Regions from separate parts of the Hoeflea sp. AS60 genome, predicted to be linked through region 2. Evidence: predicted binding sites of a transcription regulator. Region 2 holds the regulator's gene; the other holds the start of a gene.

Region 1 (4,463 bases), on a different contig from region 2:
CACATCTCTGCTCCGACAGGAACCCGGAAGAACAGTTTCGAAGTGGCGCGGGCGTCACCATCCGTGTCAACAGCCCAGAGGCCGTCGGCGCGTCCGGTCTTCTTGGCCGAGTTGCCGTCAGTCGAGACCCAGAGCCTGCCATCGGCGTCAATGGCACAGTTGTCAGGCATGCCGAACCAGCCGTCCTTTGTCGTGGCGGAGGAGAAGCTGGCGCCGACTTCGGCGACCGAGGGATCACCGCATTTAAGCAGGATTTCCCAGGTTGACCTGGTGGAAGCGAAATCGCCATCGGTCTCGCTGATCTCGATAATGTGGCCGAAGGCATTGTCGGCGCGGGGGTTGGCGGCATTCTCGTCGCCGGCCTTGCGGCGCGTGTTGTTGGTCAGCATGCAATAGACCTTGCCGGTCATTGCATTGGGCTGAACGTCTTCGGGGCGGTCCATCTTGGTAGCGCCCAGAAGGTCGCCGGCGCGGCGGGCTTCAATGACCACATCGGCCTGGCTGGCAAAACCGTTGTCAGCAGTCAGAGGGCCGTCGCCATGAACCAGCGGCATCCAGTCGACTGTGCCGTCTTCGTTGAAGCGCGCGACGTAGAGCGTGCCGTCATCGAGCAGGTTCATGTTGGCTGCGCGGTCATCGGGGTTGTACTTGGCTGCCGTGACGAACTTGTAGACATAGTCGAAACGCTCGTCGTCGCCGCAGTAGAGCACCACGCGGTCGTCCTTGTTGACCACGCTCTCGGCACCCTCATGCTTGACCCGGCCAAGCGCGGTGCGCTTTTTCGGCGTCGACGTCGGGTCCATCGGATCGACCTCAACAACCCAGCCAAACCGGTTCGGCTCATTGGGTTCCTTGGAGACGTCGAAACGGTCGTGATGAGCGCCCCAATTGTACCAGCCAGCCGGTGCGCCATAGCGCTTGTAATTGGCTGCCTCGGGATGGCCTTCAGGCAGGTCGCCCATGAAGTAGCCGTGGAAATTCTCCTCCGCCATCAGCCATGTGCCCCATGGGGTGACGCCGCCGGCGCAGTTGTTCAGCGTGCCAAACACCCTGGTGCCCGAGGCGTCTGCATTGGTCTTGAGGCGGTCGTGGCCGGCGGCCGGGCCGGTGAGCATCATTTCGGTGCCCACATGCAGGCGGCGGTTCATCTTTCCCTCAAGCACGGGGCTCCACTTGCCGTTTTGCTTGCGGATTTCAATCACGGTGCCGCCATGGGCAGCCATTTCGATGTCGACGACGTCCTTTGTGAACTCGCCCATCATAACCTTGTCTTTGCCTTCACTGTCCTTGCCGATCGAGGCCCAGTTCGGCAACATCAGTTCTGCGTTGGTGTATTCGTGATTGACGACCAGCAGACCATGATCACCGGCCTCATCCAGCGGCACGAAGCCGACATAGTCATTGTTGTAGCCGAACTGTTTGGACTGGCTTTCTGCGGTCTGGTTCATCGGATCAAAATCCGGAGAATCGGCGAAAACCTTGTCGCCCCAACGCAAAAGCACGTCGGCGTCATAGCCTTCGGCGACATGATGGGTCTCGTCTACACCGGCCTCGATTTCCTTGAAGGAGAAGGCGCTCATGCCTTCGGCGCGAGCTTCATCGGCAATCATCAGCGCCAGCGGGCTGACGGTCGTGGCAATGGCGGTGACGGCCAGCGTGCCACCCAGGAACCCGCGACGTGAAAAGCGGCGGTTGATGATGTCGCCCATGGTCGGATTGCCCGAGGGGTTGCGGCCGACGTCTTCCTCGGCTTCGCGGATCTCGGTGAGGTTGATAACTTCGTCTTCTGGCTTGAACATCTCGTTCATGGCTTTCTCCATCGTGTTGGACTGAACCGTATGAGTGCCAATGCACCATTTTGCGTAACAGGCTTATGACATTTGCAGAAAAGGCACTCCCAGGATCGTCATCAATGGCCGGCGAAGGCTTGCAGCCTTTATCGATGGTATGCGAAAGATTTTGCCGGACTGTCCTGTGTGGCCGTTTTTCATTTGCCGACTGCTGGGTATGTATCTTGGAAGCCTTGGTTCTTATGTTTTTTGGTGCGGTTTTGTTCGCCGTGATGAGTATCCTGCCGGGGGACGCCGTGGCTGATGATGCCGATTACAAGGCCATTCTTGAGGCTTTTCTGGCTGAAAACCGGATTGCCGGTGGAACGCTTCATGTTTCGGGACCCGATGAAGAAGTCGAGGTTTCCAGCGGTGTTGCCGATGTCAGATCCGGCCAAGCGGTGACGGCGGAGACACGCTTCTACATTGCTTCGCTTGGAAAGATGGTGGTTGCCACTGCGATCCTCGCGGATGTCGAAACGGGCAAACTTGATCTCGATGCCAGCATATGGCCGCTGGTCAGCGACATTCCGCAGATCGCGTCCCTCGCAAATGTAAGGGATGTCAGTCTTCGGCAGTTGCTCAATCACACTTCGGGGTTTCCGGACTATTTGAGCGAAGATTTTGCACAAGCCAGTGCGCGGCAGCCTGACCGGCGCTGGACCGAAGCAGAGGTTCTCGCATTCGCCTATGACTGGCCGCCGCTTGGAAGCCCGGGGCAAGTCTTTGAATACTCGAATACCAATTACGTCCTACTGGGGCACATTCTCAAGCGGTCTCGTTCGAACATGGAGACGGCGTTGCGGGACAGTGTTCTGGCAAAGGCCGGTATGACTTCGACTAGTGTCGGTGCGGCGCACGACGAGCTTGATCTTGCGCGTGGGTATGCGGGCAGCGGGCGGCGCACCGACGTAAGCCGGGAAGCCTGGGCCAGAGCAACCGGCGACGGCCCTTTGGTGGGTACGGTCGGCGATGTTTCGCGCTTCATGCGGGCGCTCCTGCGAGACGGCAAACTGATCGGGCCCGACCTGGTGCGTGAGATGCTCTCGGGTTCAGGCCCGGAGGAAGGCTATGGCCTCGGCATAGGCATTGATGGGGATGAATGGGGCGACTGGTATGGGCATGCCGGCGGTGACGACGGCTTCGAGGCAGATGTCCGCTATTATCCGGATTCCGACGTTGTCATCGCCTTCAGCGTGAATGGAAATACCCACTCGGACACAGATCTTCTGGATCAGGCCGCCGAAATCTATTTCGAGCGCTGATGCATGCTGCGCTCAATTGGCTTAAATCGAGCGGTTACGTAAATGCATCACAACAAAGCCTCACAAGGTCCTTTGCGAATCCCATTGAATGCAGGGAGCATCAGCGGCCCGGCTGTTTTGGCAAGATCTTTCGTTCGATCGGCACTGAAATTGACTGCCTACTCCGCGGGAATCAGCGCGGGCCGGTCCACGGCCTGCTCCTTGATCGGCCAATGCACAATTGCCGCAAACAGACCGAGCGCCACGCCCAGCCACCAGACCGGGTTGTAGGTGCCGAAGATGTCGTAGAGGTAGCCGCCTAGCCAGACGCCGAGGAAAGAACCGACCTGGTGGGAGAAGAACACCACGCCGCCCAGCATGCCCAGATGGCGGGTGCCGAACATGATCGCCACCAGCGCGTTGGTTGGCGGCACAGTCGACAGCCACAACAGGCCCATGACGATGGCGAAGATCACCACTGATGTTCCTGTCTGCGGCAGCAGCAGAAAGGCGGTCACCGCAATCGAGCGGCCGATGTAGATCCAGACGAGTGCCATTGGCTTCGAATAGCGTTGGCCGATATAGCCCGAGGCCAGGGAGCCGATGATGTTGAAAAAGCCGATCAGCGCCAGCGACAGCACTGCAAACGAGCTGTCTATGCCGATGTCACGCAGATAGGCCGGAAAATGGGCGGTGATGAAGGCCACCTGGAAGCCGCAGACGAAGAAGCCCGAGACCAGCAGAAGGTAGCTCTTGTGACCCAGCGCCTCGCGCAGGGCTTCGCCGATGGACTGCTTGTACTGCAAGGCCGATTGCGAACCCGAGTTGGAATTGCCGCGCAGGGGAATGGCCAGGAACGGAATGATGAACATCATCGCCGCCATCCAGAGCAGAGCTTCCTGCCAGCCGTAAGCGTCGATCAGGCCCTGGCTGAGTGGTGCGAAGACGAACATGCCGGCAGAGCCCGCAGCCGTGCCGATGCCAAAAGCCATCGAACGCCGCTCGGGCGCGACATTTCGGGCAAAGGCTGCCAGCACGATGCCGAAGGACGCTGACGCAACGCCGAGACCGACGAGTACGCCGCCGCCGATGTAGAGCCAGCCGGGGGTTGGTGCGACCGACATGATGAACAGACCGGCGGAATAGACAAACGCGGAAAGCGCCAGCACCTTCCAGGTTCCATACTTGTCGGCAATGGCGCCAAAGAACGGTTGTCCCAGCCCCCAGAACAGGTTCTGGATCGCCATGGCGAGACCGAACGTGGTGCGGTCCCAGCCGGTGTCGGCTAGCATCGGCAGCTGAAAGAAGCCCATCGCCGAGCGCGGACCGAAGGACATAAGCGCAATCAGCGAACCGGCAACGATGATCAGCCAGGGCAGAGGCGGGACGG
Region 2 (4,463 bases):
GAGCTGGACAGCAACGTCACGCCCGGACAACTGGTGCTTGCCGACAAGCTCAAGCAGGCCGGTATCCTCGAACAGAGGTTCAACTGGGGCTTCTTTACGGCTCCCGATGCCTCTGACACGCGTCCGGAAGCTGCCGGTCTCGGCGTTGCCATCTTGGGCTCGGCCTACATGATGCTGATCGTGCTCGTGCTGGCGTTGCCGATCGGCGTCGCAGCATCGATTTACCTCGAAGAGTTCGCGCCGCAAAACCGCTGGACCGACCTTATCGAGGTCAACATCGCCAACCTCGCCGCAGTTCCATCCATCGTGTTTGGTATCCTTGGTCTGGCAATTTTCATCAATTTCGTCGGTCTGCCGCAGTCTGCGCCTGTTGTTGGTGGGCTTGTACTGACGCTGATGACATTGCCGACAATTATCATCGCGACACGTGCGGCGCTGAAGGCGGTTCCGCCATCAATCAACGATGCGGCGCTCGGTATAGGTGCTTCCAAGATGCAGGCGATTTTCCATCATATCCTGCCGCTCGCAGCACCCGGAATTCTCACTGGCACGATTATCGGCCTGGCCCAGGCGCTGGGTGAAACAGCACCTCTGCTGCTGATCGGCATGGTTGCCTTCGTTCGCGAATATCCCGGCGCGCCGCCGGAAGGGTTCTTTGATCCTGCCTCCGCTCTGCCGGTTCAGGTTTACAACTGGACCCAGCGTGGCGATCCGGCCTTTGTCGAGCGTGCATCGGGTGCGATTATCGTGCTGCTGATCTTTCTGGTCATCATGAACGCCATTGCCATCCTGCTGCGCCGCCGCTTCGAGCGCCGCTGGTAGAACACGACTGTTGCATTTGAAACAATCAAGCCCTGAGTATACTGACATTGTTGAAGGGAAGACGGAGATGAACATCATGACTGAAGCGGCTACTGAAAAAGCGGTCGACGCAGCGATCGAGGAGTCCGCAATCAAGATGCGCGGTACCGATGTCAGCGTATTCTACGGCGAAAAGCAGGCGCTGTTTGATGTCAATCTGGATGTCCGCAAGAACAGCGTGACGGCGCTGATCGGTCCGTCAGGCTGCGGCAAGTCGACGTTCCTGCGCTGCCTCAACCGGATGAACGACACCATCGATGTCTGCCGGGTCAAGGGCGAGATCACGCTCGAGGGCGAGAACATCTACGCGCCGATGATCGATGTCGTGGAGCTGCGCGCGCGGGTCGGCATGGTGTTTCAGAAGCCAAATCCGTTTCCCAAATCGATCTATGAAAATGTCGTTTACGGCCCCCGCATTCACGGTCAGGTTTCAACGCGCGCAGAGATGGATGAAGTTGTCGAACGCTCCCTGATCAAGGCCGGCCTGTTCAACGAGGTCAAGGATCGCCTGCAAGAGCCGGGAACAGGTCTTTCCGGGGGACAGCAGCAGCGGCTTTGCATTGCTCGCGCCATCGCGGTCAGCCCTGAAGTCATCTTGATGGATGAACCGTGCTCGGCACTTGACCCGATTGCGACAGCGAAGGTCGAGGAACTGATCGACGAACTCCGCGTCAACTACACCATCGTCATCGTCACCCACTCGATGCAGCAGGCTGCCCGTGTCTCGCAACGTACGGCCATGTTCCATTTGGGCAATCTCGTGGAGGTCGGTGCAACAGACAAGATGTTCACCAATCCGGATACCAAGCTGACCCAGGACTACATCACCGGCCGCTTCGGCTAATGCGACCGCCTTTCGCATAATGATTACAGGATTGAAGGATCAAACCATGCCCGAAGCACACACAGTCACCTCTTATGATGATGAGCTCCGTTTCCTGACGCGCCGCCTGTCGGAAATGGGTGGCATAGCCGAGCGCATGGTCGCCGATGCCGTTGCTGCCCTGGTCAACGCCGACACGGCCTCTGCCCAACGTGTTATCTCCGAGGACCTGCTGCTCGACAACGGCGAGCGCGAGATCTACGACAAGGCGGTTCTGGTGATCGCCAAGCGCCAGCCGATGGCGTCGGATCTGCGTGAGATCATCGGTTCGATCCGAATTGCTTCCGATCTCGAGCGCGTCGGCGACCTGGGAAAGAACATCGCCAAGCGGGTGATCGCAGTTCACACCATGGCGCAGCCCCGCAAGCTGGTTCGTGGGCTGGAGCATCTGGCTGAACTGGCCCTGACCCAGCTCAAGGAAGTTCTGGATGCATTCGCCACCCGCTCGCCGGGCCTCGCCAATTCGATCCGCGAACGCGATGAGGAGATCGATGCGATCTACACCTCGCTGTTCCGCGAATTGCTGACCTACATGATGGAAGATCCACGCAACATCACTGCCTGCACGCACCTGCTGTTCTGCGCAAAGAACATCGAGCGCATTGGTGATCACGCCACCAATATCGCCGAGACCGTCTATTACGTCGCCACCGGAGAACAGCTGGCAGCGGATCGTCCCAAGGACGACGAGACAGCCAGCATGGTCGCGCCCGCCCCGGGCGCAGACTGACCGCATCACGGAGTGCATGCACAATGGCAATGAGCCCCCGTATTACTGTGGTTGAAGACGAAGAGGCACTCTCGGTGTTGCTTCGCTACAACCTGGAAGCTGAAGGCTACGATGTTGACACCGTTCTTCGCGGTGACGAGGCCGAGATCCGGCTGCAGGAGCGCGTCCCGGATCTTCTGATCCTCGACTGGATGCTGCCGGGCATTTCAGGAATCGAATTGTGCCGCCGCTTGCGCGCTCGGCCTGAAACCGAGCGCCTGCCTATCATCATGCTGACGGCGCGTGGCGAGGAGAGCGAACGGGTTCGCGGACTGGCAACCGGCGCGGATGATTTCGTCGTCAAGCCGTTCTCCACGCCCGAACTGCTGGCGCGTGTAAGGGCCATGCTGCGCCGCGCGCGGCCGGAAACGATTTCCAGCCTGCTCAAGGTTGGCGATATCGAGCTCGACCGTGAAACCCATCGCGTGAAGCGTCGGGGCCGCGACATCAAGCTTGGACCGACGGAATTCCGACTGCTCGAATATCTGATGAGCTCGCCGGGCAGGGTCTATTCCCGCGCGCAACTGCTCGATGGCGTCTGGGGCCACGACGTCTATGTCGACGAGCGCACGGTCGATGTACATGTCGGCAGGTTGCGCAAGGCGGTCAATCTTTCCGGCATGCGTGACACCATCCGCACAGTGCGCGGTGCCGGCTATTCGATCGAAAGCTGACGCCTGCCAATACCACTTTCTGCGGCGTCGCGCCTCCAGACGAAGGTGCGGCGCTATGCAGTCGTGAGCCGGCGCTCCTGCCTCGCCGGTTTCAAGCCACACGGCTGGTGCACCTGCTTTTTGCAGACTTAGGGTATGGTGACTTTCAAGACATCCGACGTCAATTCACTGCCAAGCTCGACGATGCCAGTCTGCTTGTCCATGATGCAGATGTAGCTGACCGTGGCATCGGCACCCTTGGCTTTGCCGCTCAACACTGCAAGACCAAAGCTCTCGGATCCGAATGGATCAACCACAGCCGCCGCAGCCTCCAGCATCGGCTCAGCGGCTTTGAGACACTCTGTGCGAACGGTCTCGGCGAATTCGGCCCATGCGTCATCCGAAGATGCTGCAGCAGACAGGGTGGCCGCGAGTAAGGCAGCAAGAGCAATGACAAGGTGGCGCATCGGTTGGTCCTTTCGCTGCAGGGACTGCTGGCAAGCAAGAGCTATGGAAAGCCCGGCGGCGCTCCCAATGTGCGCTCTGATTTCGTTTCATGAGAGAATATATCAGAAAAACGCACGCTGACATCTGCGACCATCACAAAAACAAGGAGCCCGGGCGATCAACCCGGGCTCTGGCAGTCTTTACAAGATGGTATTCAGCGGGCGCGCTTGCGCTCGCTTGATGGCTGGAAAGCCATCTTGGCGTGATAGCCGCAATATGGCGAGGCATCGCCTGAATCATTGCCGCAGAAGTGGAATCCCTCCTGCAACGGATCGCCGACCGGCCATTTGCAGGTCCGTTCCGAAAGCTCAATCAGAGAAAGCCTGCGCGAAATCGGCACGACCACGTCGTCCATCGGACGGACGTCAATTTCTTCAGTCGCGACAAAGTCCAGGTCTTCCTTGAGCTGGGCTCCACCGCTTGAGCGGCTAACAGTGCGGGTTGCCTGCGTTGCGGTCCGGCCTGCGTAATTTGGAGCGCGGGGCGCCGCAGTTGTACGCTTGGTGCGCACAGATGCCTGTCCGCCGCTCTTGGCGCGGCCAGGAAGATTGAGCCGGTGCACCTTGCCGATCACAGCGTTGCGGCTCACGCCGCCCAGTTGTGCTGCGATCTGGCTAGCGCTGAGCCCGTCCGCCCAGAGTTTCTTGAGTCTTTCGACCCGTTCATCAGTCCAGTTCATGCAATGCTCTCCCTGTATCCCGTCTTTCGGGATGTCAGAATCCCTCAACGTCGCCCCGGACGACCGGAGCTTGAACACTCGGTTACAATGAGGTGAATAGTGTCCGCCGCG

Evidence for each region. The regulator PhoB, encoded in region 2, activates phosphate uptake and scavenging genes when phosphate is short. The targets are predictions, from matches to a motif close to TGTCATNNANCTGTCAT.
Region 1: the regulator PhoB is predicted to act here: its motif matches at 1,863-1,879, upstream of WNZ14_RS10410 (PhoX family phosphatase).

Annotation. Positions count from the first base shown of each region.
Region 1 covers NZ_JBBMQP010000002.1:27,004-31,466, forward strand. Annotated here, with positions in the region: gene WNZ14_RS10410 (PhoX family phosphatase) at 1-1,808, opposite strand, end outside; gene WNZ14_RS10415 (serine hydrolase domain-containing protein) at 2,087-3,094, shown strand; gene WNZ14_RS10420 (MFS transporter) at 3,253-4,463, opposite strand, start outside.
Region 2 covers NZ_JBBMQP010000001.1:1,459,757-1,464,219, forward strand. Annotated here, with positions in the region: gene pstA (phosphate ABC transporter permease PstA) at 1-822, shown strand, start outside; gene pstB (phosphate ABC transporter ATP-binding protein PstB) at 890-1,705, shown strand; gene phoU (phosphate signaling complex protein PhoU) at 1,752-2,474, shown strand; gene phoB (phosphate regulon transcriptional regulator PhoB) at 2,504-3,187, shown strand; gene WNZ14_RS06755 (hypothetical protein) at 3,316-3,633, opposite strand; gene WNZ14_RS06760 (GcrA family cell cycle regulator) at 3,828-4,352, opposite strand.